3 regions of the Telluria sp. ZB2R32 genome follow, and region 1 is predicted to be linked to each of the others. Evidence: predicted binding sites of a transcription regulator. Region 1 holds the regulator's gene; each other region holds the start of a gene.

Region 1 (10,405 bases):
GGCATCCACGCGGCATGCGATACTGTCGCCCTCATGCCCACGCTCACCCACCTCATCCTGTACCCGATCAAATCCTGCGCCGCCATGCCGGTCGAGGAAGCGATCGCCACCGTCTCCGGCCTGTCCGCACTGGGCGTGCACGACCGCGAATGGATGCTGGTCACAGAAGACGGCCATTTCCTGACCCAGCGCGAATTCCCGCGTATGGCGACGATTGTTCCGCGCGTCGAGGGCGATGAACTCCTCGTCGGCGCGCCCGGCATGGCGCCGCTGCGCCTGCCGCTGGCGCAGGCGTCAACCCGCACGCTGCGCGTACAGATCTGGGACGACTCCGTCGACGCCATCGACTGCGGCGATGCCGCCGCCGCCTGGTTCGGGCAAGTGTTGAACACCACCTGCCGCCTGGTGCGCTTCCGCCCGGATGCGGCGCGTCCGACGAGCGAAAAATGGACCGGCGGCGCGCCTTCAAGCGCCCGCTTTGCCGATGCCTATCCGCTGCTCCTGATCGGCCAGGCCGCGCTCGACGAGATCAATGTCCGCATGCTGGCCGCCGGACGCGACCCGCTGCCGATGGACCGCTTCCGCCCGAACCTGGTGGTCGACGGCACCGATCCGTTCGAAGAGGACTATACCGAGGCCTTCGCGGTGGACGGCATCGTCATCAAACCGGTCAAACCCTGCGCGCGCTGTCCGATTCCGGCGATCGACCAGGCGACAGGTATTCCCGGCCCGGACCCGCTCGACATCCTGCAAACCTGGCGCGCCAAGGCGGTGCTCGACGGCGCCGTGTGCGTCGGCATGAACTGCATCGTGGCCGACGGGGCAGGGCGGCCCTTGCGCCGCGGGCAGCAACTCGCGGTCAGCCTGTCGTTTTAAGGCAGCGCCGCGGCTGGCGCCGGCGAAAAAATCGGCCATCCCGTTCTCAAGCGTGGGAAAGTCACGTAATGTAACGGGTATTGCTGAAAGGAATTCCCATGCACCAGTCGGATGCCGCTGTGTTGCCCAACCCGCAGGACCAGCGCGACCTCGTCGCCGAGAACGAAGCCCTGCGTGCACAGGTCGGCTATGTCATGGAGCAGGCGCAGCGCAACCACGACATCATGTGCCGGCATCAGGCGTTTGACCTGGAAATCGTTGGTGCGGCCAACTTCCCGCAACTGGTCGGCACCATCTTTCGCCTGCTGCCCGTCATTTCCGACCTCGACAGCGTGACCCTGGCGCTGGTCGACACCGACGCCGACATTTATACGGTCATGCACAAGCTGGGCATCGACTTCGAGACGCTGCCCGACCTGCTGTTTTGCGAGCATGCGGTGGAACTCGGCTTCGAGGTCGAACATGCGCGTCCGCGCCTGGAGCCGTACGCGCATGGCGCGCACCGCGCGATGTTCCCCCATCCGCCTGCGGGCCTGCAAAGCGTAGCCCTGGTGCCGCTGCTGCGTAATCAACGCCTGATCGGCAGCCTGAACCTGGGTAGCCGCGACAGCGAGCGCTTCACGCCGGCGCTGGGCACCGACTTCGTCGAGCACATGGCCTCGATCATCGCGATCTGCCTGGAAAACGTGATCAGCAACGAGATGCTGAAGTACATCGGGCTGACCGATCCGCTGACCGGCATCTACAACCGCCGCTACATCGACCGTCGCCTGGTCGAAGAGATCGCGCGCGCGCGGCGCCAGGACTACCGCATCTCCTTCATGTTCATCGACGTCGATTATTTCAAACAGGTCAACGATAGCGTTGGACACCAGGCCGGCGACGACGTGCTGCGCGAAGTGGCGGCGCGCATCAAGATGGAATTGCGCCTGTCCGATGCGCTGGCGCGTTTCGGTGGCGAGGAATTCGTGGTGCTCCTGATCGACGCCGACCTGGCGGCGGCGGCTTTAGTGGCCGACCGCATCTGCGCGGGTGTGGCCGATAAGCCGTTCGACCTGGCGGGCGGGCAGTGCCTGGACGTGTCGGTGTCGATCGGTGTGGCGGTGCTGGATGACTATCAGCGCGACCATGCGATCGAGGGCGTGGCGCAGCAACTGGTGGCGTCGGCCGATGCGGCGCTGTACCAGGCGAAGGAGACGGGGCGGAATCGGGTCGTGACGGCGGAATGAAATAAATTTCACCCGTAAGGTGGGCGGCTTCACCCAGAAATCTGTATCGCGTTAGCTGTAACGCCGCCCACGCGTCCAAGCGGCCGAAGCATACCGCACAATCATTCCAGCACCGGTTGAACGCGTGGGCGGGGGACCCGCCCACCTTACGTCCCTCCAGCCCATACCGCATCACCGTACCATCACAGCAACCGTCCCTCCGCCCGCGTCACCGCATCGCCCGACCCGCGCAGCACCACCACGTCGCCCGCCTGCAGCACCGTCCCCGGCACCGGTTCGATGCGCACGCGCGCACGCCGGATGCCGCTGACTTCCGCTTCCAGTTCGTCCAGCCCGAGTTCGTCGATGCGCCGGCCGACCGCCTGCGCTTCTTCGTTCAGCACCACCGAATGCAGGCGCACGTACATGTGCTCGGGGTCGTCGACGACGTCGCTGGCGCCGTGAAAATAGCCGCGCAAGGAGGCGTAGCGTTCGTCGCGCGCGCTCTGCACGCGGTGCACCACGCGCCGCAGCGGCACTCCGACCACGACCAGGGCGTGCGAAGCCAGCATCAGGCTGCTCTCGAGCGCTTCCGGCACGACTTCGGTCGCGCCGGCCTGGCGCAGCAGTTCGAGATCGCTGTCGTCGTGGCTGCGCACGATCACCGGCAACGAGGGCGCCAGCTCGTGCACCAGGTGCAGCACTTTTAACGCCGCGCGCGTGTCGGCGAAGGTGATCACCAATGCACTCGCCCGATTAATGCCGGCCGCGATCAGCGCTTCGCGGCGGCCGGCGTCGCCGTAACTCACACTCGATCCCGCCGCCTGCGCTTCCTGCACCCGTTCCGGATCGAGGTCGAGCGCATACCAGGGCAGCTTTTCGTCGGAGAGCAGGGTCGCCACGCTTTGCCCGCTGCGCCCGAAGCCGGCGATGATCACGTGCTTTTGCGCCGCCATCGTGCGGCTCGCCAGCTGCGTCAGTTGCAGCGACTGCATCATCCATTCGTTGGCGGCGATCTTCATCACGATCTGGTCCGACTTGGCGATGACGAAAGGCGCGACCAGCATCGACAGCACCATCGAGGCCAATACGAGCTGCATCAGGAACGGGTCGATCAGGTTCGAACCCGACGCCATATTCAGCAGCACGAAGCCGAATTCGCCGGCCTGCGCCAGGGCGAGGCCGGTGCGCATCGCCACGCCGTCGCTCGATCCGAACATTTTTGCCAGCACCGCGATCAGCGCGAACTTCAGCAGCACCGGCACGGCCAGCAGCAGGAGCACCAGCCACCAGTTCTGCAGCACCAGCCGCATGTTCAAGAGCATGCCGATGGTAATGAAGAACAGCCCGAGCAGCACGTCGCGGAAGGGCTTGATGTCTTCCTCGACCTGGTGCTTGAACTGGGTTTCGGAGATCAGCATGCCGGCGACAAAGGCGCCCAGCGCCAGCGACAGGCCGGCGCGTTCGGTGATCCAGGCCGCGCCCAGCGTCACCAGGAGCAGGTTCAGCATGAACAGTTCCTGCGAGCGGCGCTTGGCCACCAGGGTGAACCAGCTGCGCATCAGCTTCTGGCCGAAGAACAGCAGCAGCGCCAGCACCGCCGCCGCTTTTACGCCAGCCCAGGCCAGCGTTTTCACCAGGTTCTCCGGGTCCTTCGCCAGCGCCGGAATCAGGATCAAGAGCGGCACCACGGCCAGGTCCTGGAACAGCAGGATGCCGATGATGCGCCGTCCATGTTCGCTTTCCAGCTCCAGCCGTTCGGTCAGCAATTTGACGACGATCGCCGTCGACGACATGGCCAGCGCGCCGCCCAGCGCAAAGGCGGCCTGCCAGCCGATGTGCAGCTGCGGCGCCCACAGGGCGAGCACCAGGCCGCCGATGACGGTGGCGACGATGGTCAGCACCACCTGCGCCAGGCCCAGGCCGAACACGATGCGCCGCATTGCGCGCAACTGGGCCAGCGAGAATTCGAGGCCGATCGAGAACATCAGGAACACCACGCCGAATTCGGCCAACGCGTGGGTCGAACCGGTTTCGGCCGCCAGGCCCAGCGCGTGCGGGCCGATCAGCACCCCGACGGCGAGGTAGCCCAGCATCGGCGGCAGGTGCAGGCTGCGGAAGACGACGACGCCGAGAACGGCGCTGCCGAGCAACAAAAGGGTCAGTTCAAGGCCAGATGCCATACGATGAGTACTCTTTCTACGAACGGAGCGTTGTTCGATACGTCTGGCAAGTTTTTTGCTTTCGCAATTCGTTTATACTTCCAGAATGAGTGTAACCGATGAAAAAACAATGCTGAACAGTTTTGACGAGAACCAGGCGGGACGCATATTGACGCTGGCCCGCGAGACCCTCGCGATCGAAGCCGAGGCCATTCAAGCGCTGCACGCACGGCTCGACGCCGACGACAGCCTGGTGCGCGCAGTGGCCGTGCTGTACGCCTGCAGCGGCCGCGTGGTCGTCTCGGGCATGGGCAAGTCGGGCCATATCGCGCGCAAGATCGCCGCCACGCTGGCCTCGACCGGCACGCCGGCCATGTTCGTGCACCCGGGCGAAGCCGCGCACGGCGACCTCGGCATGGTGACCGCGCAGGACGTGTTCATCGCCATCTCGAATTCCGGCGAATCGTCGGAGCTGATGGACATTCTGCCCGTCGTCAAACGCATGGGTACGCCGCTGATCGCCATGACCGGCAAGCCGCAATCGCGCCTGGCGCTGCTTGCCGACGTCCACCTCGACATCTCGGTGGCCAAGGAAGCCTGCCCGATGAACCTGGCGCCGACCGCCAGCACCACGGTGACGCTGGCCATGGGCGACGCCCTGGCCGTGGCCCTGCTCGATGCGCGCGGGTTCCGTGAAGAAGACTTTGCGCGCTCGCATCCGGGCGGCGCGCTGGGACGGCGCCTGCTGACCCACGTGCGCGACGTGATGCGCAGCGGAGAAGCGATTCCCGCCGTGAGCCCGGACACGCCAATGACGCGCGCGCTGCTGGAGATCAGCCAGAAGGGCATGGGCATGACCGCCGTGGTCGACCCGGCCTTCAAGCCGCTCGGCGTGTTCACCGACGGCGACTTGCGCCGCCTGATCGAACGCGTGCAGGACTTTTCGAATCTGACCATCCGCGACGTCATGCACGTCGGCGCGCGCACCGTGCACCCCGAGCAGCTGGCGGTCGATGCGGTGGCGATCATGGAAGAATTCCGCATCAACCAGATGCTGGTGATCGACGAGAACGGCGTGCTGGTCGGCGCCCTGCACATCCATGACCTGACCCGGGCAAAGGTGATCTGATGGCTGACTCCCTTACTCCGCTGGCCCACGTCGAACGCGCCGCGCGCATCAAGGTCATGATCTTCGACGTCGACGGCATCCTCACCGACGGCAGCCTGACCTATGGCCCGGACGGCGAGATCACCAAGACTTTTAACGTCCTCGACGGCCTCGGCATCCAGCTGCTGCAAAAGACCGGCGTCGAAACCGCCATCATCAGCGCGCGCAAATCGCCGATCGTGCTCGCGCGTGCAAAGGACCTGGGCATCACCCATGTCTGGCAGGGTTTCCACGACAAGCGCATCGCGTTTGCCGAACTGCTGGCGCAGCTGAACCTCACGGCCGAGCAGTGCGGCTACATCGGCGACGACGTGATCGACATGCCGCTCTTGAGTAAAGTCGGCTTTGCCGTTACGGTGCCGAGCGGGCATCCGGAAGTGCAGCACCGCGCGCATTACGTCACCAAAGCCGGCGGCGGGCGCGGTGCGGTGCGCGAAGTGTGCGACCTGGTGATGCGTGCCCAGGGTACCTACGAGCAGGCCTTGGCCCCGTATTTCAAATGAGTTCGCATGAGTGAAATAAACGAATGGCGACCTACGTGAACAAACGCACCGCGCACCGCTGGCGTACGCTGGCGCTGATGCTGACGGCGGTGTTCTTCGCCTTCGGCAGCTTCTGGCTGTTGCAGGCCTTCGATTCCGACGACGGGCCGGGTGTGGCCAACAACCTGAACGAACCCGACTACATCGTCGAGAACTTCAGTTTCGTGCGCATGACGGAAAACGGCGTACCGCGCTACGTCATGTCCGGCGCGCGCCTGGCGCACCATCCCGACAACGACGTCTCGGAAGTGACTCGCCCGGTCGTCGAGAGCATGGCGCCGGAACGTCCGCGCATGACCATGCACGCCGACCGCGGCCAGGTCTACCATGGCGAAAACCGCGTCGAACTGATCGGCAACGTCGACCTCAAGCGCCCGGCCACGCCCAACAGCGAAGCGCTGCAGGCGCGCACCGAGGCGCTGACCGTGCTGGTCGACGACGAGATCGTCAAGACCAGCCGTCCGGTCCAGATGACGCTGGGCGCCGCCACGGCGCACGGGGTCGGCCTGGTGGCGGAGAACCCGACCCAGAAGCTGCACCTCGGCGGGCGCGGCCAGATCGTCTATCCGCCGCGCCCGGCGCGCGCACCCAACCAATAACAGGAACGAGCATCTATGAAAAAAAGCATTCACAACATGATTGCCGCCGCCTTCGTTTCGCTGCTGTCGCTGGCGCCGGCCCATGCCGAACGCGCGGACTCGCTCAAGCAGGCCGTCATCAATTTCGATTCGCTCGATGTCGATGAAGTCACGCAGACGCGCATCCTGACCGGCAACGTGATCCTCACGCGCGGCACGCTGACTTTAAAATCGGACCGGGCGCTGGTCAAGGAAACCCCTGAAGGTTACATGAGCGTGACCCTGACTTCGGGTCCGGGCCGGGTCGCCACCTTCCGCCAGAAGCGCGACGGCGGCCCCGACCTGTGGATGGAAGGACAGGGCGAACGCATCGAATACGACGAGCGCCAGGAAGTAGTGAAACTGTTCTCGAAAGCGATCGTGCGCCAGCTCGAAAACGGCCGCCTGACCAACGAACTCGATGGCGCCTACATCGCCTACGACAGCCGCCGCGAAGTGGCGACCGTGCGCAACGACGCCAGTGGCGAAAGCAAGGTGGGCGGCGGACGCGGCACCCTGATCATCGCACCACGCCGCGCACCGGCGGCAGGCGCCGCACCGGCAGCGGCTGGTTCCACCCCGGCGGCGCCGGCAGCAGGAAAGAAATAATGAAAGATGCACCTGACAGCCGCAGCACCCTCGTCGTCCGGGGACTGCAGAAAAGCTACGGCAAGCGCCTGGTCGTGCGCGACGTTTCGCTCCAGGTGGGTTGCGGCGAAGTCGTCGGCCTGCTCGGCCCGAACGGCGCCGGCAAGACCACCTCGTTCTACATGATCGTCGGCCTGGTGCCGTCCGACGCCGGCACCATCGAGATCAACGGCGCCGACATTTCGAGCCTGCCGATTCACCGCCGCGCGGTGATGGGCCTGTCGTACCTGCCGCAGGAAGCCTCGGTATTTCGCAAGCTGACGGTGGAAGACAATATCCGCGCCGTGCTCGAACTGCAGCACGACGAGAACGGCAAGTCGCTCACCAAAGCTGCGATCAACGACCGCCTGGATTCCCTGCTGGCCGAACTGCAGATCGAGAAGCTGCGCGAAAACCCGGCGCTGTCGCTGTCGGGCGGCGAACGGCGGCGCGTCGAGATCGCGCGCGCCCTGGCGACCAATCCGCGCTTCGTGCTGCTCGACGAACCGTTTGCCGGCGTCGACCCGATCGCGGTGATCGAGATCCAGCGCATCGTGCGCTTCCTGAAGGAGCGCGGCATCGGCGTCCTGATCACCGACCACAACGTGCGCGAGACGCTCGGCATCTGCGACCGCGCCTACATCATCAACCAGGGCGCCGTGCTGGCGTCGGGACGCCCCGACGACATCATCGCCGACGAGTCGGTACGGCGCGTCTACCTGGGCGAACACTTCCGCATGTAAGAACAGCACAGCGAACACACAGCGCCATGAAACAATCCCTGCAACTCCGGACCTCGCAGCACCTGGCGCTCACGCCGCAGCTGCAGCAGTCGATCCGCCTGCTGCAGCTGTCCACGCTCGAACTGCACCAGGAAATCGAGCAGATCCTGTCCGACAATCCCTTGCTCGAACGGCTCGACGATCCGCTCGACCACTCGGTGCGCCTGCTGGCCGACGGCGCCATCAACGACGCTCCGGCGCAGGCGCCCGAGGCGCCGGCGCCGAACGGTGAAGACGCGCCCGCCCCATCGGACGCGGCCGATGGCGGCGAAGGCGGCGACGTCGAACGCGGCGAGCCCGATGCCGACTGGGGAGAGGGCACGCGCACGTCCAACAGCGAGAACGACGACGACGGCCGTCCGCAACTGGGCGCCATCGGCATCACCCTGCGCGAGCACCTGACGGAACAGATCCGCGTGACCGGCGTGACGGCGCGCGACCGCGCCCTGGCCGAACTGGTGATCGACGCCATCGACGACAACGGCTACCTCGAAGAACAGCTCGACGAAATCCACGCGAGATTACCCGAAGAACTCGAGGTCGAGATCGAGGAACTGCGCTGCGCGCTGGCACTGGTGCAAAGCCTCGATCCGGTCGGCGTCGGTGCGCGCAGCGCGGCCGAATGCCTGGCGCTGCAGATCCGCAGCATGCCGGGCGTGCCGCTGGTAACGCGGCGCATGGCGCTGAAGATCGTCGAGGGCTACTTGACCTGGTTCGCGCAGCGCGAATTCAACAAGCTGAAAAAGGCGCTCGACTGCGACGACGAAGACTTGCGCGAAGCGCAAGCCGTGATCCGCCAGTGCAATCCGCACCCCGGCGCGGCGTTTGCGTCGAGCGCTTCGGATTACGTCGTTCCGGACGTTATTGTCCGCAAGACGCCGACCGGCTGGAGCGTCGCGCTGAACAACGACGTGATGCCGCGCCTGCGCGTGAATAACGTCTATGCCAACCTGCTCAAGGGCGGCAAGGGCGAGGGGCAGATGAGCGCGCAGCTGCAGGAAGCGAAGTGGCTCATCAAGAACATGCGCCAGCGCTTCGATACGATCCTGCGTGTTTCGCAGGCAATTGTGGAGCGCCAGAAGAACTTTTTCAGCCATGGCGCGGTTGCCATGCGTCCCCTTGTGCTTCGCGAGATTGCTGATACACTGGGTCTGCACGAGAGCACCATTTCTCGTGTAACAACTCAGAAATTCATGCTGACCCCGCACGGCATGTTTGAGCTGAAGTATTTCTTCGGAAGCCATGTCGCCACCGAAGCGGGGGGCGAAGCATCGTCGACGGCGATACGGGCGCTCATTGCGCAGCTGACAGGAGCAGAGGACCCAAAGAACCCATTATCCGATAGCAAGATCGCGGAAATGCTCGGTGAACAAGGCATGGTCATTGCGCGCCGCACGGTTGCAAAATACCGCGAGGCGCTCAAGATACCTCCCGTCAGTCTCCGCAAATCCTTGTAACAGCGGCCCCCACGTGCGTCCCAAGCGCCAGGCGGTGCCGCGCATTTATCAAAGGAGTGTGTATGAATCTCACCATCAGTGGCCACCACCTCGATGTCACCCCCGCCATCCGTGAATACGTACAGAACAAGCTCGAACGCATCACCCGCCATTTCGATCAAGTGATCGATTCCCATGTCATCCTCGCGATCGACAATCTCACCGAAAAAGACAAAAGGCAAAAAGCCGAGATCAACCTGCGCCTGTCGGGCAAGACGGTGCACGTGGAAAGTGTGGCGCAAGACCTGTATGCCGCGATCGACCTGTTGATGGATAGGCTCGACCGCCAGGTGATGAAGTACAAATCGATGCTGCAGAATCATAGTCACGAGGCGCTCAAGCGCCGTCCTGAAGGCGGAGAGGCCGCTGCTGCGATCTGATCGCGCACCGAGCACCGTCTGAACGAGGGCGCCGCACGGCGCCCTTTTCAATATGTGGGAGCGTTGCCGTGTCTTGGGTAAAATGCATGTCTCTCCCATCATCCTGCTGACCATGACCGACCATGTCCTGACCCGCGTTGCCAACGGCACCGGCATCATCACGCTCGACCGTCCCAAAGCCCTGAACTCCCTGTCGCTGGCCATGGTGCGGCGCCTGGCCGACATCCTGCTGGCCTGGCGCGACGACGCGGCCGTATCCGCCGTGGTACTTGCCAGCAGCAGCGAAAAAGCCCTGTGCGCCGGCGGCGACATCCGCTTCTTTTACGAGGCCGGCCACGCCATCCCGACCGCCAACAGCGCGCTGCTGGAAGACTTTTTTACCGAAGAATACGCACTCAATCACCTGATCCATTTTTATCCGAAACCCTACGTGTCCATCATGGACGGCGTGGTGATGGGCGGCGGCATGGGGATCGCCCAGGGCGGTCCGGAGACCGGCCTGCGCATCGTGACCGAGCGCACCAAGATGGCCATGCCGGAAGTGAAC
Region 2 (10,405 bases), 170 kb from region 1:
GACCAGCGGCAAGCCGAGATAGCGTGCCAGGTAGGCTTGTTCGTAATAGGTTTCGGTGCTCGGACCCGGGGTCAATACCACGATCAGCGGCATCTCTCCCTCGCGCAGCGGGCTGGGCGCATCGCCCCTGGCCGCGCACAGGCGTCCCCAGTGCACCAGGCTGTCGTGCATGGTGCGGAAAAACCCGGCGGGCGAGCGCACCTTCAGTTCGCGCAGCAGGTCGGGGAAGATCGGCGTCAGGATGGAGCGGTTTTCCAGCGCATAGCCGGCGCCCGACGGCGCCTGGGTGCGGTCGGCCACCACCCACCAGCGGCCATCGGGTGCGCGCGCCAGGTCGACCGCATAGAAATGCAGGGCGACGTCGTCGTGGTGGCGCATGCCGTGGCAGGGGCGCAGGAAGCCGGCGTGGCCGTGGATCAGCGCCGGCGGCAGCAAGCCTTCGCGCAGCATGTCCTGCTTGCCGTAGACGTCGCCAAGGATTTTATTAAGCAAGGTGGCGCGCTGGACCACGGCCGCCTCGATGCCGCTCCATTCCTCGTGCGGCAGGATCAGCGGCAGCGGGTTCAGGTCCCAGGGACGTTGCGTGCCCACGGCGTCGATCTGGACGTTGTAGGTCACGCCGTTTTCGCGGATCTGGCGCTGCACCATCTCCGTGCGCTGGCGCATCACCTCGGGCGCTTCGTGCTCCAGGCTGGCGAGCAGGGCGCGCCAGTGCGCGCGCGGCACCCTGGCCGCGTCGAGCATTTCATCGTAGCCATCCGGCGCGGCCAGATAGCGGGCTAGTAGTTGATCAGGCATGACGCGCGCAGCTGGGCAGTGGGAACGGAACGATACGTCAATACGGCTGCCAGCGCAAATCGAGCGTCATCGGGAAGCTCGGATTATGCTCTTCCTTGTACACCGTCATCGGGCCGGGCGTATGGCCATGCGGCCAGAAACGCGCGAAGCGGCGCGCCTCGGCCGCATTCGCATTCACCGGCGAACCGGTTTCGTTGCGCCCGCCCGGATGCACCACGTGATAGGTGCAGCCGCCGATCGAGCGGCCGTTCCAGGTGTCGACCAGGTCGAACACCAGCGGCGCCTGCACGCCGATGCTCGGGTGCAGGGCCGACCACGGGCTCCAGGCGCGGAAGCGCACGCCGGCCACGTATTCGCCGGGAATGCCGGTCGGATGCAGCGGCAGCATGCGGCCGTTGCAGGCGACCACGTGGCGCCCGTCGGTCAGCCCGCGCACCCGCAATTGCATCCGCTCGACCGACGAGTCGACGTAGCGTGCGGTGCCGCCGCCGGTGACTTCCTCGCCGAGCACGTTCCACGGTTCGATCGCCTGGCGCAGCTCCATCTCGACGCCTTCGTAGACGACGGTGCCGAAGCGCGGGAAGCGGAATTCGATGAAGGGCTCGAACCAGTGGTCTTCGAACGCATAGCCGGCAGCACGCAGGTCTTTGGCCACGTCGCGGATGTCCTGGGCGACGAAATGCGGCAGCATCCAGCGGTCGTGCAGCGCGGTGCCCCAGTGCACCAGTTTGGCGTTGAAGGGCTGGTTCCAGAAGCGCGCCACCAGTGCGCGCAGCAGCAGCATTTGCAGCAAGCTCATGCGTTCGTGCGGCGGCATCTCGAAGGCGCGGAATTCGACCAGGCCGAGGCGGCCGGTCGGGCCGTCCGGCGAATACAGTTTGTCGATCGAGAACTCGGAGCGGTGCGTGTTGCCGGTCAGGTCGACCAGCAAATTGCGCAGCAGGCGGTCGACCATCCACGGCTTGTCGCCCGGGTGCATGGTCGGCAGCACCTTGTCCATCTGCTGGAAGGCGATCGCCAGTTCGTACAGGTTGTCGTCGCGCGCTTCGTCGACCCGCGGCGCCTGGCTGGTCGGTCCGATGAAGGTGCCCGAGAACAGGTACGAGAGGGCCGGATGCACCTGCCAGTAGGTGATCAGGCTTTTCAGGAGGTCCGGGCGGCGCAGCATCGGGCTGTCTTCGGGCGTGGCGCCGCCGAGGGTGGCGTGGTTGCCGCCGCCGGTGCCGGTATGGCGGCCATCGTGCATGAATTTCTCGGTCCCCAGGCGGGTCAGGCGCGCCTCCTGGTACAGGGTCGTCATGTTGGAGACCAGTTCGGACCAAGACGCCGCCGGATGGATGTTCACTTCGATCACACCCGGATCTGGCGTGACGCTGAGCAGCTTGATGCGCGGATCGCGCGGCGGCGCATAGCCTTCGAGGCGCAGCTTCATCTGCAGCTTGGCGGCGGTGTTTTCGATCGCCGTCACCAGCGCAAGGTAATCCTCGATGCGTTTCAAGGGCGGCATGAAGATGTACAGGCGGCCGGCGCGCACTTCGGCGCACAGCGCGGTATGAATGACTTCGCGCGCGCTTGGGTCGGCTGGTGCTTCGCGTTTTGCCACCGAGTTGGCAACGGCGTTTTTGGCTGCATTCGCCGCCATCTCGGCCGCTGCCGCCGCCGCCGGGTTGGCCGGTGGCTTGGCAGCCGCTTTGCCGCCTACGCCCAGGACCGGGCGCTTGTTCTTCTTGTCGTTCTCCTTTTGCCCATTGTCCTGCTTGTGCTTTTCCGCAGCCGGCAGCGCGCCGCGCGGTGCGAACGGGTCGACGTCGAACTCCGGATCGCGTTCTTCCGGCAGCACCCAGGGCAGCGTGGACAGCGGCAGGCGCAGGCCGATCGGCGAGTCGCCTTCGAGCAGGTACAGGTGCTCGCGCCGGATCGGCCAGGCCGAGGTTTGCCAGTTGGTGCCGAGCATGACGCTCGGGTCGTAATCCTTGGCTTTCAAAGGCAGTACGTAGCCGGCCACCGTGCCCAGGCCGCGCCCGAGCAGGCGCGCGAGGCGGCGCCGTTCTTCCGGCGCATTCAGGTCGGCCTGCAAGGGGTCGAGGTTGCGTGGCAGCGCCTCTTCGCGGCGCGCCTGCTGCAGCACGTCCTCGTAGGCGGGAATGGCGCTGCCGTCGGGCAGGCCGAGCATTTTCACCAGTTCCGTGACGAAGCGGCCGGCCTCATCGGGGCCATAGCCTTCGGCGACGTGTTCGTCCGAGAACAGGTTCGGATCGAACCACATCGGCTGGCCGTCGACGCGCCAGAAGATATTCAGCGCCCAGCGCGGCAGCGGCTCGCCCGGATACCATTTGCCCTGGCCGTAGTGCAGCATGCCGCCCGGTGCAAAATGGTTCTTCAGCCGGTGCATCAGGTTGCCAGCCAGCTCGCGCTTCTTGTCGCCGTGGGCGAGGGTGTTCCATTCGGGACCGTCCATGTCGTCGATCGAAACGAAGGTCGGCTCGCCGCCCTGGGTCAGGCGCACGTCCTGGCGTTGCAGGTCGGCGTCGACCTGCTGGCCGAGGCGGTCGATTTTCTGCCAGTCGTCTTCCGTATACGGTTTGGTCACGCGCGGGTCTTCGTGGATGCGGGTGACCGTCATCTCGTGGAAGAATTCGACCTCGGCCTTGTCGGTATAGCCCGTGACCGGCGCCGCCGACGACGGCATCGCCGTGCAGGCGAGCGGAATATGGCCTTCGCCGGTCAGCATGCCCGAAGTCGGATCGAGCCCGATCCAGCCGGCGCCGGGCACGTACACCTCGGTCCACGCATGCAGGTCGGTAAAGTCGACAGCGGTGCCGCTGGGGCCGTCGAGGGCTTCCTGGTCGGCGCGCAATTGAATCAGGTAACCGGACACGAAGCGCGCCGCCAGCCCGAATTCGCGCAGGATCTGCACCAGCAGCCAGCCGCTGTCGCGGCAGGAGCCCGAGCGCAACTGCAAGGTTTCTTCCGGCGTCTGCACGCCCGGTTCCATCCGCAGCAGGTAGCCGATGTCGCGCTGCAGGCGCTGATTGATGGCCACCAGGAAGTCGTTCGTTCCCATCGAATACTCGAGCAGATCACGGCGTGCCGCCGCTACCCATTCGGTGAGCAGCGGGCCGGGCGGCTCCATTTTCAGGTAGGGACTCAGTTCCGTCGTGAGTTGCTTCGGGTACGCGAACGGAAACGTTTGTGCATAGTCCTCGACGAAGAAATCGAAGGGATTAATGACCGTCATGTCGGCCACCAGGTCGACCGTGAACTCGAGCATGTCCGCTTTTTCCGGGAACACGAACCGGCCGATGTAGTTGCCGTACGGGTCTTGCTGCCAGTTGATGAAGTGGTTGTGCGGCTGCACCGTCAGCGAATACGACAGGATCGGGGTGCGCGCATGCGGTGCCGGGCGCAGGCGGACTTCATGGGGTGACAGGCTGACGAGACGGTCGTAGCGGTAACTGGTTTTATGGTGGAGTGCGATGCGGATTGCCATGCAAGACTGCCTTTCGATGTGGGCGCGATCGATGTGGGCGCGATCGGGTGGCGTAATGTAAATTAACGCAATTATATGAGCGCAATTATATGAACGTCATTTTATAGACGTAATGCTATCTATTTAAGCATGATTGCCCCTCCGATTCGATTGACTTGCCATTTGAACTATAGGCTGGCACGTTTCTTGTTAATATTCCGACATGGAGGAGACGATGCCGAACTTTTACGACGAAATGTATTCAAATGGGGAAACTGTACGGCCTCATTACACCGCGTTTGCCGAGTGGCTTGCGCAACAGCCGCCGAATCTGATCGAACAAAAAAGGGCGGAAGCCGAGCTGAACTTTCAACGCGTCGGCATCACGTTTGCTGTGTACGGCGACAATGCCGGCAAGGAGCGCCTGATCCCCTTCGATATCATTCCGCGCGTGATCAACGCCGCCGAATGGGCCAAATTGCGCGCGGGCCTGGTCCAGCGCGTCACTGCGCTGAACCGCTTCCTGCACGACGTCTACCATGACCAGGCCATCCTCAAGGCCGGTGTCATCCCGCGCGAGCAGGTGCTCAACAATGCGCAGTACCGGCCCGCCATGCAAGGCGTCAAGGTTCCGTCCGACATCTACGCCCACATTGCCGGCGTCGATATCGTGCGCGCGGGCGAGGGCGAGTTCTACGTGTTGGAAGACAACCTGCGCGTGCCGTCCGGTGTGTCGTACATGCTGGAAAACCGCAAGATGATGATGCGCCTGTTCCCCGAACTGTTCGCGCGCAACCGCGTGGCGCCGGTGGACCATTATCCCGACATGCTGCTCGACAATTTGCGCTCGGCGGCGCCGCAAGGCACCGACGATCCGACCGTGGTCGTCCTGACGCCCGGCATGTACAACTCGGCCTATTTCGAGCACGCTTTCCTGGCCCAGCAAATGGGCGTGTCGCTGGTGCAGGGGCAGGACCTGTACGTCGACGACGACACCGTCTACATGCGCACCACGCGCGGACCGCAGCGGGTCGACGTCATCTATCGCCGCATCGACGACGATTATCTCGATCCGCACGCATTCCGTCCGGAGTCCACCCTGGGCGTGCCGGGGCTGCTGCGCGCGGTGCAGGCCGGCCGGGTCGGCCTGGCCAATGCGATCGGCACCGGCGTCGCCGACGACAAGTCGATCTACCCGTTCGTGCCCGACATGATCGAGTTTTATCTGGGCGAAAAGCCGATCCTGAACAACGTGCCGACCTACCAATGCCGCAAGAAGGAACAGCTCGACTACACCTTGGCGAATTTGTCCGAACTGGTGGTGAAAGAAGTCCACGGCGCCGGCGGCTACGGCATGCTGATCGGACCGGCCTCGACCCAGGCCGAGATCGAAGCCTTTCGCGCGCGCCTGCTGGCCAATCCGGAAGGTTATATCGCCCAGCCGACGCTGGCGCTGTCCGCGTGCCCGACGTTCGTGGAAGCGGGCATCGCGCCGCGCCATATCGACCTGCGCCCGTTCGTCCTGTCGGGCAAGACGGTGTCGATGGTGCCGGGCGGACTGACGCGCGTAGCGCTGAACGAAGGGTCGCTGGTGGTCAACTCGTCCCAGGGCGGCGGGACAAAAGATACCTGGATATTGGAGAATTAGTATGTTGAGCCGCACCGCAGACCACTTGTTCTGGATGGCCCGCTATACCGAACGGGCTGAAAACACCGCGCGCATGCTCGACGTGCGCGTGCAGTACTCGCTGATGCCGCAATCGGCACAGGCCGAGCAGCAGGGCTGGCGCACGATGCTGGGCGTGTCCGAGCTGCAGTCGCAATTCGATGCCAAATATGCCTCGCTGACCCAGAAGGAAGTGCTCGACTTCATGGTGCGCGATCCGGACAACCCGTCCTCGATCGCCAGTTGCCTGCGCGCTGCGCGCGAGAATGCGCGCGCCGTGCGCGGTACCCTGACCACGGAAGTGTGGGAAATCGTCAACTCGACCTGGCTGGCGCTGCAGCAGCACCTGAAAAGCCGCACCTTCGAACACAACCCGGGCCAGTTCCTGGAATGGGTCAAGTACCGCTCGCACATGTCGCGCGGCGTTACGCTGGGCACCATGTTCCAGGACGAGGCATTCAATTTCATTCGCCTCGGTACCTTCCTGGAACGGGCCGACAACACGGCGCGTATCCTGGACGTAAAGTTCAGGTTCTTCGATTCCGATATCTTCGAGGACGGGGCAGAGGGGGAATTCTATTACCTGGGCGCGCTGCTGCGCTCGGTGTCCGCGTTCGAAACCTACCGCAAGGCCTACCGCGACGCCATCACGCCGAACCGGGTGGCCGAGCTGCTGATCCTGGAATCGAAGATGCCGCGTTCGCTCGTCGCCTGCCTGTGCGGCGTCGTCTCCAATCTGCAGGAAGTGCGCAATGATCAGTCGCACGAGACCGAGCGCCTGGCCGAGGAGCTGTATGCCAGGCTGCAGTCGGCGCAGATCGAGGACATCCTCGAAGAGGGCCTGCACCAGTTCCTGACGCGCTTCCTGGCCTCGATTGCGGAACTGGGCAACGGCATCGGCCGCGATTTCCTGCTGCCGGTGGCGCCGGAACTGCCGGAGGAAGCACCGGTCGAAGCGGCGCCAGCCGCATCGCAAAGTCAGACGCAGACCCAAACCCAGACCCAGACGCAGGTCCAGGCGGGTTGAACAGCCGACGCACCAGACGATGGCGCAGCGCACCGCGATGAGGAACGGCGGCGGCGTGTGCGTCGGCGTGGTGCGCCCATCCAGACATGGAAAGCGAGCCTGCCATGTGGCTGCGTACCAGTTGTAAGCTCACCTTTACCGTCCCCAGGCCGACGCCTTTCATCCTGATGCTGCGTCCGCGCAGCGGCGCGCAGCAATGGGTAGGGCGTGAAGCCTATACCTTGAACCCGAGCGTGCCGGTGCTCGAATTCACCGATGCCTACGGCAACCTGTGCCAGCGCCTGGTCGCGCCGCCCGGCGAATTCTCGATTCAGACCTCGGCCGACGTGATGACGGCGGATGCCATCGACGTCGCCCCCGGCGCACCCTTCGACGAAGTGCAGAATCTGCCCGACGGGGTGCTGACTTACCTGCTGCCCAGCCGCTATTGCGAATCCGAGCGCTTTCTGGACATGGCCAGCGGCATCGTCGCCGGCGCCGCCCCGGGATACGACCAGGTTGCCGCGATCTGCGACTGGGTCCGGCGCGAGGTACGTTTCGACTGCGCCTCGAGCCAGGGCCACATGGCGGCGACCGAGATCAACGCACGCCGCGAAGGCGTCTGCCGCGACCTGGCGCACCTGGGCATCGCCCTGTGCCGCGCCCTGTGCATTCCGGCACGCATGGTAGTCGGTTACCTGCATGGGCTGGCGCCGATGGACTTGCATGCCTGGTTCGAAGCCTGGGTGGGCGGCCGCTGGTACACCTTCGACCCGACCCAGGATGCCCCGCGCGGCGGCCGCGTGACCGTCGCCTATGGGCATGACGCCGCCGACGTGGCGATTTTTAATCAGTTCGGACCGGTACTGGCGCCGCACGAGATGCAGGTATCGGTCGAGCTGCTCGAGGCAGCGCCAGCCTGATTTCCTACAGTGCCGCCGGCGCTTTGATCTGCGCGCGCACCACCTTGTGCACGAATCCCAGCTTCTCCAGCACAGGTGTGCTGAGCGTAAATGGATACGAGTCCGGCATCCCGATGCTGCGGTTCAAGCTGTTGAGCACATAGGTCAGCGCGAACCAGTCATGGAGGATGTCGTCCAACGAGTCCGTCTTCGTGGGCAGCGTCACGCTGTCGAGCGCCGGTTCGTCCTTCTTGCGCGGATGCAATGCCAGGCCGCAGGAATTCGCCGTTTCCAGCGTATCGAGCATGTGCAGGTAATGGGCCCAGGTTTCGGCCCAGTCTTCCCACGAGTGCGAACTGGCGTAGGTACTGACGAAGCGCGACTCCCAGTCGGCCGGCGGACCGTCGCTGTAGTGGCGTTTCAGCGCGTCGCCGTAATCCTCGCGCTCGTCGCCGAACAGGGCGCGGTACTCGTCGATCCATTCGCTGTCGGCTACCAGCCGGTCGAAATAGTAGTGCCCGCTTTCGTGGCGGAAGTGCCCCAGCAGCGTGCGATAGCGCTCATGCATTTGCTCGCGCGTGCGTTCGCGCTCGGCCGGGTCGGCTTCGGCGATGTTCAGCGTGATCAGGCCGTTGTCGTGCCCGGTCATCACGCACTGGTCCGATACGCCGTCTTCCAGGAACTGGAAGGCCAGGCCCGTTTCCGGCTCGACTTCTTTCGACTTCGGCGTCAGGTTCAGCGTCGCCAGCGAAAACAGCAGGCGGCGCTTGGCCGCTTCCAGGCGCGACCAAAGAATGTGGTTTTTTTCCGACGTCAGCGCTGGAATGACGACCGTCAGCTGGCACGACTCGCACAGATCGTGCGGGTCGTCCGCCGGCAGCATCCAGTTGCAGACATTGTGTTGGACATAGTTGGCGCACTGCTTGTACAGCTTGCCCTCATCGTTGCGGTGCAGGCTGCGCCACTGGCCCGTTTCGGTCTGCTCGAAGGCGTTGACGCTGCGCGTGGCGGGCTGGTAGCCGAGCGTACTCTGGCAGTTGAAGCAGAGGGTGTTTTCAAAAAATATCTGGTGTGAGCACTTGTCGCAATGGAAGGTTTTCATGGTGATACGCCGGTAAGAGGAGGTAACAAGAGGTTGTCAGTGTTGAGCTATTAATAATTTAACAGCAAATCCAAACGCGAAACGCGCGTGTCGGACAACGCCTCATATCGTGCGCGTGCGCCGTACTACAGGCCGGCGGCATGGATGCCCCGCATGATCTGCACCCGGCGGGTGACGAAGCCCGACATGGGAGCGTCCTGTTAGAATTTGCGGCAACCTTCCGATGCCATTTGCAGGAGTACACAAATTCTACGTTTTATGATCAGAGCGGTAACCGGCAAGCCAAAGCTGACGCTTGCTGTCGTCTTGTTGGTACTGGCAGCCCTGGCCAGCACGATGACCTACGTCGGTTTCCTGGTCGTTGGCGTGCTGGCCGATTATCTCGGCACAGGCCGGTTCGCGGCAGGGTTGCTTCTTGGCGTGCTGTTGGCCAGGTTTCCCGCGATACGCAACGGCAAGCTGCGCCTTGTCGGCCTGTTACCGAAACCTGCCCGCCGGCCACTCATCGTGGCCCTGCTCGCACTTTGCCTGCTGACCCTGTTGTCGCGCGGCGAAATCGTGCCGGCACTGTTTACAGGGTTCGCTACGGTGTTTCTCCTGACCTTTCCCTGGCTGCGAAGGGCACTATTCGATCGCATGCTGTCGTCCGTCTTCAAATTCACGGGGCGCCCACATCCTCGCAAAGGCAGCGACGACATGGTGATCGAGGGTGAGTTCAGGGAAAAGAAAGACTGAGGTTTCCGGAAATGAAAAACGCCAACCTGCATGGGTTGGCGTGTTGTTTTATACACGGATTTTTAATCCTCTGCTGCCGCTGACGCGTGCGAAAAGGTGCGCAAGGCTTCGGCAGGAGGCTTACTTTTTCTCGGGATCGTGGCCCCAGTTCATCAGTGAATAGCGCCAATCGCTCGATGCCGGATCGCTCCTGGTAGGCCCCTGTGCCAGGTGTCGATGGATGTACCCGACCACCTTGCGCATGTGCGCGATGTCTGCCGCACTCAAGTCCTGAGCGGGCCGGTGCAACAGTTCGACGATGCGGCGTCCGGACTGGTGTCCGGTCGATTCGGCATTGCCGTGCTTCTGGCCGACACGCTTGGAATCGTCAGTGTCGAGCCACTTCTCCAGTTGGGCCGGCGTCATATTCACCGCCTCCTTGAACTCCGCGATTGTCTGACGTTGGGCTGCGTTCTCATCGTCGGTGCCTGCTTGTTTTGACATGCTTACTCCAATGGACATTCAGATTGGCATCGTTGTAGCACGAACGCTGTTTTTCCTGGCGCACCAGATTGTCTTAACAAACATCATGGTCGCTCAGGCGGCGACATTCCGACAATGGACCGGCCACGGACCGGCCGGTCCGCCGATCATCGGCCGCTTCCTTTCCCACACGGCGATGGCGATGCAGGGTACGGCCCTGACCAGGCCCGGCACGAGCACGATCGTGAGCAGGCGGGAGAATACA
Region 3 (10,405 bases), on a different contig from region 1:
TGTCGACGCAGATTTCGATTGCCGGGCGCATGCTGGTCTACCTGCCGCAGGATAACCACATCGGCATCTCGCAAAAGATCGAAAAGGAAGCCGACCGCGAACTGCTGCGCACGCGCATGGGCGGCTTGCTCCCGAGCGACGAAAAAGGCGGCTACATCGTGCGCACCCAGGCCGAGGACGCCTCCGACGCCGACCTGGCCGCCGACATCGATTACCTGCGCAAGACCTGGGCCGCGATCCAGAATGGCGCGCGCACCCGTCCCGCCACCAGCCTCTTGTACCAGGACCTGAACCTGGCCCAGCGCGTGCTGCGCGACTTCGTGCACGACGAGACGGCGACCATCCAGGTCGACTCGCGCGAGAACTACGCCATGCTGGTCGAGTTCGCCAAGATCTACACGCCGAGCGTGCTGGCGCGATTGCAGCACTACACCGGCGAGCGCCCGCTGTTCGACCTGTATGGCGTCGAAGAGGAAATCCTGCGCGCGCTGGGACGCCGCGTCGACCTGAAAAGCGGCGGCTACCTGATCGTCGACCAGACCGAGGCGATGACGACGATCGACGTGAACACCGGCGGCTACGTGGGCGGACGCAATTTCGCCGACACCATTTTCAAGACCAACCTGGAAGCGGCGCATGCGATCGCGCGCCAGTTGCGCCTGCGCAACCTGGGCGGGATCATCATCCTCGACTTCATCGACATGGAAAACAACGAGCACCGCAACCAGGTGCTCGCCGAACTCAAGAAGACATTGGCGCGCGACCGCACCAAGGTATCGGTCAGCAATTTCTCTGCGCTGGGCCTGGTCGAAATGACGAGGAAGCGCACCCGCGAATCGCTTGCCCACATCCTGTGCGAGCCCTGCCCGGCCTGCGCCGGCAAGGGACAAGTCAAAACCTCGCGCACGATCTGCTACGAAATCCTGCGCGAATTGCTGCGCGAAGCCAAGCAGTTCAACCCGCGCGAATTCCGCATCCTCGCCTCGCAGGAAGTGGTCGATCTGTTCCTCGAGGAAGAATCGCAGCACCTGGCGATGCTGGGCGACTTCATCGGCAAGAAGATCTCGCTGCAGGTCGAAAAAGGGTATCACCAGGAACAGTATGACGTGATCCTGATGTGAAGTGACGCATGGAACCGTTCGGGGAGCGCTGGCAGCTGCTGTGGCAGGATATCGGCACCGCGGCGCCCGCCGGCCTGCTCGACGCCCTGCTGGCGGCCTGGCGCGAACCGCAGCGCCATTACCACACACTGCAGCACCTGAAAGAATGCCTTCTCCAGTTCGACGTCCTCGCGACCTGGCCTCGTCCCACTTTTGACACGCATGTGTTGCCTGGTGCTGCGCGCCGATCTTGACTCGCCAGACGAAACTACCTAGCTTCCCAAGCAGGTAGTTGAGCACACGGGTATTCCTCGCGGCGAAATCACTTGTTTTCGATATGGGTACACAACCGTTCAGCCCCAGGAAGGAGATACATGGTCGGCGCCGCACAGACCAGCGCACTTCGCACGGCAGCCATGCGCTCGACGAAAGCGCCACCAACGCTTCCTGCAAAGCGGCCATGTTGCGCCTGACGCAGGACCAGCTGCTGGTCAACCAGGCGCTAGTGGAAAAGATCTCTGACTTCGAACAGACCGAGGCCGCGCTGCGCGCGTCGGAACAAAAGCTGCACGACCTGCTGGCGCACCAGCAGACGGCGCGCGAGAACGAGCGCAAGCGGCTCTCGCGCGAGCTGCACGATACGCTGGGGCAGAACCTGCTGGCGCTGCGCATCGACATCGTCATGCTGTACCAGCAAACGACGCGCCGGCACTACCGCCTGCGCGAGCGCATCGGCGCCGCGCTCGACAACGTCGACGCCATCTTGCGCTCGGTCAGGCAGTTGCTGGACGACCTGCGGCCATCCTGCCTGGAACTCGGCCTGATGGCCACGTTTGACATGGAATTGCGCAAATTTACGCGCGCCAGCGGGATTGCCTGCGAGCTGGCCGGCGAACCCGGCATCGACGAGCTGGTCGTGGACGAGGAAGCATTGCTGACGCTGTACCGGGCGCTGCAGGAATGCCTGAACAATGTGCTGCGCCACTCGCTGGCAAGCCGGGTGAACGTGCGCCTGCACCTCGTGCACGGCATGCTGGCGATGAGTATCGTCGACAATGGCATCGGCTTCGACCCGGCGGCGCCGCGCAAACCGGGCAGCTTCGGCCTGCTCGACCTGCACGAGCGCGTCGGCGGGCATGGCGGCAGCCTGGTCGTCAAAGGCGCGCGCGGGCACGGGACCGAGGTGCTGGTGAACATTCCGCTTCCCGCTGCTTCCCCTGTGGATGTGCCCGGCCAGCCGGCAACCGGATAGCAAACAACCTGGCGCCCAGACTGCTGTTGCCCAACCCCCTGCCGATACCGACCGGGCTGTCCGCCACCTGATCATGCTGCGCTATATCGAATACCAAACGATGCCACGAGGATTAAAAAAATCGTCATGAATCGTGCCTCGCAGCATTCAAATAAGCCTCTTTAATTGCCTACGGTTATCGATTCATTGCTGCTTGTTCGGAATCTGCAACAGGCCGTCTTCTTTCTGCCCGATAAACTTATTTTATGTAAATTCGACCTTTATAATAAGTCCATGCCAAACGGAAACGGCGCGTTGTCGGAATTTCTTACACGTATTTACGACAAACGAAATCGCTTACTCTAAGGTATTGATTTTAAATAATATTTATTTTAGGCATGGCGATTGCTTTACTAAAAGTTTTCTCACCTTCACGACAACCTGTCGAAAGATTAACAATGAATTTCGTTAAGAAACTTATGTGCGCTGCAGCAATGGCGCTGGGCACAACCGGTGCCGCAATCGCGAGTCCGGTGCTCAACAACTGGGTGTTCAACCCCACCGGTACCGGCTTTGGCGGCGGCCAGGTCATCAACGAATACCTGGATATCAACGGTAACGCTTTCATCCAGTTGAACCGGACTGGCAGCACCTCCTTCGAGTTCCGCGAGCATGCCGTCTTCAACGTGCCGCAGGCCGATAGCAATGGCCGGTATTTCCCCATCACTTACCGCGGCGGGAATATCACGGCGACCTTCGAAGCGACCGGCAGCGGCACTTTCGGCGGCGCCTTCACCTTCACCGGCGGCACCATGCGCATGTACCAAAACCCGACCAATGGCCAGTACGCGACCACGACCGGGATTTATGGCGCCAACCTGGGCAACATGATCGCCGAGTTCAACGTGCTGGGCGGCGGCGGCATGGTCGACCAGAATGGCATTCCGACCAACAATGGCCAGGTCAGCGTCTTCGCCGAGGCGGCTGCGGGCATGCTCGACCCCGGCTACTTCTTCAACAGCGCCGGCAAGGACCTGTCGACCGATTCGATCCTGTCGTTCGCGTTTACCAACGCCAACACGCTCGGCTCGCCGACCTCGCGCCTGGTCAGTGAAGTCGCTTGCCAGTTTTCCGGCTTCACCGGTGCGGGCTGCAATGGCAGGACCTATCGTAACCGTCCGGGCGAGTATTTCTTCATCGGTTCGAACGGCCAGTTCAAGCTGGCCGAAGCACCGCGCGACGTGCCGGAGCCTGGTTCGATCGCCCTGTTCGGCATCGCCCTGGCCGCTGCCGGGGCGGTGGCGCGCAAGCGTAAAGCCGTGTCGAAGTAAGCACGACGAAACGAAAAAAAGCGGCTGCGGCCGCTTTTTTTATTGCCTGTCCTTTTTATTTCCTGGCCGCTCAAGGCATGGCGTCGGGTTCGGTCTTGCCGGGCCGGTATTCGAGGTGGCCGTCGCGCAGCTTCAGGCGGCGCACCCCGGGCAGCCCGATCAGGTCGCGGTCGTGGCAGGCCATGACCACCGTGCTGCCCTCCTGCACCAGCGTCGGAATGAGGGCGATCACCTGCTCGCGCGCGGCGCCGTCGAGGTTCGCGGTCGGTTCGTCCAGCAGCAGCAGGCGCGGTTGCAGCACACGCGCGCGCGCCAGCGCCACGCGCTGCTTTTCGCCGCCGGACAGGCGCGCCGGATCGGTGTCGCGCAGGTAGCCGACACCGGCCCAGTCCATCGCCTCGGCGACCAGCGCCGCCACCCGCGCCCGCGGTTCGCCGCGCGCCGCCAGGCCATAGCCGATGTTCTGCGCGACGCTGGTCGAAAACATGACCGGATGCTGGTGCACGTAGACGATGGCGCGACGCAGGGAGGGTGGATACGGGTCAAGAGCGACCGGCTTGCCTTCGAAGACCGCTTGGCCGATCTCGGCGGTGTCCAGGCCCGCCAGGATGCGCAGCAGCGTGCTCTTGCCGACGCCGTTGGCGCCGGTGAGGACATAGGCGCTGGCCGCGTCCAGCGTCAGCGTGTCGATGTCGAACAGCAGGCGTTCGCCATGGCGCTTGCGCAGTCCATGTACCTTGAAAAGCGTATTCATGCACGGCCTCCAGCCGTATGCGCTTCACCCTGCAGCAGCATCAGCGCGCCGTTCATCAACAGCGCCAGCGCGACCAGCACGATGCCCAGCGCGATCCCTTGCGCGAATTCGCCCTTGCTCGTTTCCAGCGCAATCGCGGTGGTGATGGTGCGGGTTTCTCCTTCGATGTTCCCGCCCACCATCAGCGCGCAGCCGACTTCCGAGATCACGCGGCCGAAGCCGCTGATCACGGCCGCCATGACGCCGTAGCGGGCTTCGTGCAGCACGGTGGTCATGACGCGCCAGCGCGAGGCGCCGAGCGCGCGCGCCGTCTCGGCATAGCGCGCATCGAGCGCCTGCACCGCCGCCAGCGTAAACGCCAGCAGCACCGGCAGGCCGACCACGAACTGGCCGGCGATGATGCCCGACTGCGAGAACAGCCATTCCAATGGCCCCAATGGGCCGCGCCGCGACAGCAGCAGATACAGCAGCAGGCCGATCAGCACCGTCGGCAGCGACAGGGCGCACTGCGCCAGCCAGACCGCGATGCGGCGCCCCGGAAAACGGTGCATGGCGATCGCATACCCCAGCAGCACCGCCGGCGGCGTCGCCAGCAGGAGGCCGATGACGCTGGTTTTAATCGAGACCCAGATGATGCGCCAGAGCGCGGCGTCGCCGGAAAACAGCAGCGCGAAGGCGTGCGCCGTGGCGTCGAACAAAGACATGAGGTAATAGAACCCGCGGCCGCTCAGGCGCTGCGCGGATAGTGCGGAACGTCGGCCAGTTCCGGCTCGAACACGAGCCGCTCCTGCCCGGCCAGCAGCAGGAAGTGCCTGCCACTGCAGCGCGCCAGCAGGCTCATGCCGACCTTTTGCGCCACCATGTGCCCCATCTGCGTGGTGCCCGAGCGCGACAGGAGGAAGGGAATGCCCATCTGCGCGCCCTTGATGACCATTTCGGAGGTGAGGCGGCCGGTCGTATAGAACACCTTGTCGGCACCCTCGATCCCCTCCAGCCACATCAGGCCGGCGATCGCATCGACCGCGTTGTGGCGGCCGACGTCTTCGACGAAGTACAGCAACTCGCCCGTGTTCGAGAACAGCGCGCAGCCATGCACCGAGCCGGCCTGCTTATAGATCGACTGCTGGGTGCGGATGGTGTCGACGATGCGGTAGACGACCGACTGGGCCAGCGTCGCCGTCTCGCTCAGGGAAATCGTCTCCACCTCATCCATCAAGCCGCCGAACACCGACCCTTGCCCGCAGCCGGTGGTGACGACCTTTTTCGCCGTGCGCTCTTCGACGTCGGCGATGCCGTTGCGGGTGACCACCGCCACCGCGTCGACCGACCAGTCGACCTGCACCGACACCACGTCGTCGATCGAACGCACCAGGCGCTGGTTGCGCAGGTAGCCCAGCGTCAGCGCTTCGGGCGCGCCGCCGAGGGTCATCAGGGTGACCAGTTCGCGCTTGTCGACGTACACCGTCAGCGGGCGTTCGGCCGGGATCGACATGGTGGAGGCGCGTCCGCGTTCGTCGAGCGCGCTCACCTCGTGGGTGAGGTGGGCGCGGGCATCGGAGAGTTGGGGGCGTGTGGGCGGCAGGTCTGGGCGGTTCATGACACGGATTGTGCCATGCCCGAGAGAATTTGGCCTCCACCATAGCTGGTTTGCTGCGCGACCTCCCCGCCGGGCGTGACCTTGATCGCGCAATATTTGAATTCCGGGATCTTGCCGAACGGGTCGAGCGCGGCGTTGGTCAGCCTGTTGATCGCCGCTTCGTAGTAGCAGAACGGCACGAAGATCGCCCCGACCGGCGAACTGTCGTCGGCGCGCGCCCACAACACCACTTCGCCGCGGCGCGACGCGATCGTGATCGGCGCACCGGGCGCAATGCCCAGGCGTTCCAGGTCGAGCGGGTGGACGAGGGCCACCGGATCGGGTTCGATCGCATCGAGCACGGTGGCGCGCCGGGTCATGCTGCCGGTATGCCAGTGCTCCAGCTGGCGGCCGGTGATCAGCACCATCGGGTACTCGCTGTCCGGGCGCTCGTCGGCCGGAATGATGTCGGCCGGGACGAAACGCGCCCTGCCCCCTTCGCGCGGGAACAGTTCGGTAAACACCACCGGCTGGCCGACGTCGCCTTCGTTCATGCACGGGTAGACCACGGCGCCATTCCTTTCCAGGCGCTCCCAGGTGATGCCGCCGATGCTGGCCATCGTGTGGCGCATCTCGTCGAACACTTCCGACACGTGGCCGTAGTTCCACGGCAGGCCGAGACGGTTCGCGATCTGCCCGATGATCCACAGGTCCTGCTTCGCCTCGCCCGGCGGATCGATCGCTTGCCGGCCCAGCTGCACCAGGCGGTCGGTATTGGTAAACGTGCCGGTCTTTTCCGGGAAGGCGGAGGCCGGCAGGATCACGTCGGCGAGATACGCGGTCTCGGTCAGGAAGATGTCCTGCACCACCAGGTGCTCCAAGGCCGCCAGCGCGGCGCGCGCGTGGTTGGCGTCGGGGTCGGACATGGCCGGATTTTCGCCCATGATGTACATGCCGCGGATTTGCCCGTGGTCGATCGCGTCCATGATCTCGACCACGGTCAGGCCGGGCTTCGGATCGAGCTTGCTGCCCCAGGCGGCTTCGAAGCGTTCGCGCGCGGCCTGGTTGTCGACGCGCTGGTAGTCCGGCAGCATCATCGGGATCAGGCCGGCGTCGGACGCGCCCTGCACGTTGTTCTGGCCGCGCAGCGGATGCAGGCCCGTGCCGGGACGGCCGATCTGGCCCGTCATCAGCGCCAGCGCGATCAGGCAGCGCGCATTGTCGGTGCCGTGCACGTGCTGCGAAATGCCCATGCCCCACAGGATCATCGAGGCTTTCGAGCTCGCATACAGACGCGCCACGTAGCGGATGGTGTCGGCATCGATGCCGCAGATGGGCGCCATCGCTTCCGGGCTGTACTCGGCCACGTTCTTTTCCAGGTCTTCATAACCGACCGTGCGGCTGGCGATGAAGTCCTGGTCGACCAGGCGTTCGCTGACGATCACATGCATCATCGCATTGAGCAGCGCGACGTCGGTGTCGGGCTTGAATTGCAGGTAGCGGTGCGCGTGGCGCGCCAGCTCGGAGCGGCGCGGATCGAGCAGGATCAGTTTGGCGCCGGTACGCACCGCGTTCTTGATCCAGGTGGCCGCCACCGGGTGGTTCACGGTCGGGTTGGCGCCGATGACGACGATGACTTCGGCGCGCGTGACGTCCATCACCGGGTTCGACACCGCGCCGGAACCGATCCCTTCCAGCAGGGCCGACACCGAGGAAGCGTGGCACAGGCGCGTGCAATGGTCGACGTTGTTCGTGCCGAAGCCGGTACGCACCAGCTTCTGGAACAGATACGCCTCTTCGTTGCTGCCCTTGGCCGAACCGAAGCCGGCCAGCGCGTCGCCGCCGTGGGCGTCGCGGATCTGCGCCAGCTTGCCGCCGGCCAGCGCCAGCGCCTCTTCCCAGCTCGCTTCGCGGAAGACATCCAATACGCGGTCCGGGTCCATCACGAAGTCGCCCGTCTTCGGCATGCCTGCGCGGCGGATCAGCGGCTTGGTGAGGCGATGCGGGTGGTGGGCGTAGTCGAAGCCATAGCGCCCCTTGACGCACAGGCGGCCCAGGTTGGCCGGGCCGTCGCGCCCTTCGACGTACAGGATCTTGTTGTCCTTGATGTTGTAGGTCAGCTGGCAGCCGACGCCGCAATACGGACAGACCGAATCGACCTGTTTATCGGGGATGTTCAGCGCCACTTCGCGCGCCGGCATCAGGGCGCCGGTCGGGCAGGCTTGCACGCATTCGCCGCAGGCCACGCAGGTGGAATTGCCCATCGGGTCGTCCTGGTCGAACACGATCTTTGCATTCTCGCCGCGGAAGGCCAGGCCGATGACGTCGTTCACCTGCTCGTCGCGGCAGGCGCGCACGCAGCGCGTGCACTGGATGCAGGCGTCGAGGTTGACGGTGATGGCCGCGTGCGATGCATCGACCTGGGGCTGGGCACGCGTGGAAGGGAAGCGCGGCTTGCCGACACCGAGCTTTTCGGCCCAGAGGTCGACTTCGTTCTTCCTCGTGTACTCGGCTTCGGGCATGTCGGCCAGCAGCAGTTCGAGCACCATCTTTTGCGCCGTGACGGCGCGGGCACTGTCGGTCGTCACCTTCATGCCGGCGCTCGGGGTGCGGCAGCAGGATGGCGCCAGCGTGCGTTCGCCGGCGATTTCGACCATGCAGGAGCGGCAGTTACCGACGGCTTCGTAGCCTTCCTTGTAGCACAGGCGCGGAATTTCGATGCCTTCGCGGGCGGCGACTTCGATGATGGTCTCGTGCGGCAGCGCCGCCACGGCGTGGCCGTTGAGTTCGAATGTGACGGTGGGCGTATTTGCGTTCATGATGGATTACCTTTCCAGCTCGTGCGGGAAGTACTTGATGACGCAGTCGAACGGATTCGGCGCCGCCTGGCCGAGGCCGCAGATCGACGCGTCGCGCATGACCTGCGACAGTTCGCCCAGCAAGGGAACGTCCCAGACCGGCTTGTTGATGATGTCGAGCGCCTTGGCGGTACCGTTGCGGCAGGGCGTGCACTGGCCGCAGGACTCGTCCTTGAAAAAAGCCAGCGTGTTGCGCGCGGCGGCGGTGGCGGTGTCGTGCTGCGACAGCACGACCACGGCGGCCGAGCCGATGAAGCAGCCGTAGGGTTGCAAGGTATCGAAGTCGAGCGGAATGTCGCCCATGGCGGCCGGCAGGATGCCGCCCGAGGCGCCGCCCGGCAGGTAGGCATAAAAACTGTGGCCTTCCTGCATGCCGCCGCAGTATTCGTCGATCAGTTGCGTAATCGTGATGCCGGCCGGCGCCAGCTTGACGCCCGGTTCGCGCACGCGGCCCGAGACCGAGAACGAGCGCAGGCCGCGGCGGCCGTTGCGGCCAAAGCTGGCGAACCAGTCGCCGCCGCGTTCCAGGATCTCACGCACCCAGTGCAGCGATTCGAAATTGTGTTCCAGCGTCGGCCGCCCGAACAGGCCGACCTGCGCCACGTAGGGTGGACGCAATCTCGGCATGCCGCGCTTGCCCTCGATCGATTCGATCATGGCCGACTCTTCGCCGCAGATGTAGGCGCCGGCGCCGCGGCGCAGGTAGATTGGCGGCATGCCCTGCAGCGGCGGGTCGGCGCGCAACTTGTCCAGTTCGGCTTCGAGCATGGCGCGGCAGCCGTGGTATTCGTCGCGCAGATAAATGTAGATGGCCTCGATGCCGACCGCCCAGGCGGCGATCAGGGCGCCTTCCAGGAAGCGGTGCGGGTCGCGTTCCAGGTACACGCGGTCCTTGAAGGTGCCGGGTTCGCCTTCGTCGATGTTAATCGCCATCAGGCGCGGGCCGGCTTCGGCGCGCACGATGCGCCACTTGCGGCCCAGCGGGAAGCCTGCGCCGCCCAGGCCGCGCAGGCCGGAGGCTTCCAGTGTCTTGATGACGTCCTCAACGTCGTGCTCGCCGGCGACGCAGGCGCGCAGCAGTTGATAGCCGCCGTCCTTGCGGTAATCCATGAAACCGATGTGGTCCGTCACCGCATCCGTGGTCTGGCCGGCGGCGGCTTTCGCCACGATCGTCTCGACGCTGGCATTCGGAATTGCATGCTGTCCCACCACCGCCGCCGGCGCCTGCTCGCAGCGGCCGATGCAGGGCGCTTCCAGCAAGCGCACCTCGCGCCCGAGCAGCGCCGGCAGCCTGGCCAGCAGTTCGCGGGCACCCGCCATCTCGCACGACAGGCCGGCGCAGACGCGCACGGTCAGTACAGCCGGGGCCGATTGGCCCTCTTTCACCACGTCGAAGTGGTGGTAGAACGTGGCGACCTCGTAGACCTCGGTTTGCGCGAGGCGCATTTCCTGGGCCAGCGCGGCCATGTGGGCGCTGGACAGGCAGCCGAAGTGGTCTTGCAGCTTGTGCAGGTGTTCGATCAGCAGGTCGCGCTGGCGCGACTCGGTGCCGAGC

What was found. Region 1 encodes sigma-54, which starts transcription at its own class of promoters, with help from an activator protein. Its sites were predicted from a motif close to TGGCANGNAANCTGCTTT; they were not measured.
Region 2: a site for sigma-54 is predicted at 4,464-4,481, ahead of AC56LG_RS19670 (circularly permuted type 2 ATP-grasp protein). Genes of this name have one in related genera too.
Region 3: a site for sigma-54 is predicted at 2,726-2,743, ahead of pepA (flocculation-associated PEP-CTERM protein PepA). Genes of this name have one in related genera too.

What each region holds. Positions count from the first base shown of each region.
Region 1 is NZ_JCASIG010000007.1:205,526-215,930, reverse strand. It holds gene AC56LG_RS20385 (MOSC domain-containing protein) at 34-876, shown strand; gene AC56LG_RS20380 (GGDEF domain-containing protein) at 975-2,105, shown strand; gene AC56LG_RS20375 (monovalent cation:proton antiporter family protein) at 2,288-4,267, opposite strand; gene AC56LG_RS20370 (KpsF/GutQ family sugar-phosphate isomerase) at 4,353-5,375, shown strand; gene AC56LG_RS20365 (KdsC family phosphatase) at 5,375-5,917, shown strand; gene lptC (LPS export ABC transporter periplasmic protein LptC) at 5,953-6,555, shown strand; gene lptA (lipopolysaccharide transport periplasmic protein LptA) at 6,571-7,182, shown strand; gene lptB (LPS export ABC transporter ATP-binding protein) at 7,182-7,943, shown strand; gene AC56LG_RS20345 (RNA polymerase factor sigma-54) at 7,970-9,439, shown strand; gene hpf (ribosome hibernation-promoting factor, HPF/YfiA family) at 9,502-9,858, shown strand; gene AC56LG_RS20335 (enoyl-CoA hydratase/isomerase family protein) at 9,971-10,405, shown strand, end outside.
Region 2 is NZ_JCASIG010000007.1:37,997-48,401, reverse strand. It holds gene AC56LG_RS19680 (circularly permuted type 2 ATP-grasp protein) at 1-798, opposite strand, end outside; gene AC56LG_RS19675 (transglutaminase family protein) at 836-4,288, opposite strand; gene AC56LG_RS19670 (circularly permuted type 2 ATP-grasp protein) at 4,503-5,915, shown strand; gene AC56LG_RS19665 (alpha-E domain-containing protein) at 5,917-6,960, shown strand; gene AC56LG_RS19660 (transglutaminase domain-containing protein) at 7,065-7,862, shown strand; gene AC56LG_RS19655 (zinc-binding metallopeptidase family protein) at 7,867-8,943, opposite strand; gene AC56LG_RS19650 (FxsA family protein) at 9,202-9,678, shown strand; gene AC56LG_RS19645 (DUF3140 domain-containing protein) at 9,799-10,161, opposite strand.
Region 3 is NZ_JCASIG010000002.1:424,877-435,281, forward strand. It holds gene rng (ribonuclease G) at 1-1,121, shown strand, start outside; gene AC56LG_RS06895 (hypothetical protein) at 1,130-1,354, shown strand; gene AC56LG_RS06900 (sensor histidine kinase) at 1,561-2,352, shown strand; gene pepA (flocculation-associated PEP-CTERM protein PepA) at 2,811-3,662, shown strand; gene AC56LG_RS06910 (ABC transporter ATP-binding protein) at 3,733-4,416, opposite strand; gene AC56LG_RS06915 (ABC transporter permease) at 4,413-5,120, opposite strand; gene AC56LG_RS06920 (formate dehydrogenase accessory sulfurtransferase FdhD) at 5,144-6,013, opposite strand; gene fdhF (formate dehydrogenase subunit alpha) at 6,010-8,811, opposite strand; gene AC56LG_RS06930 (NAD(P)H-dependent oxidoreductase subunit E) at 8,818-10,405, opposite strand, start outside.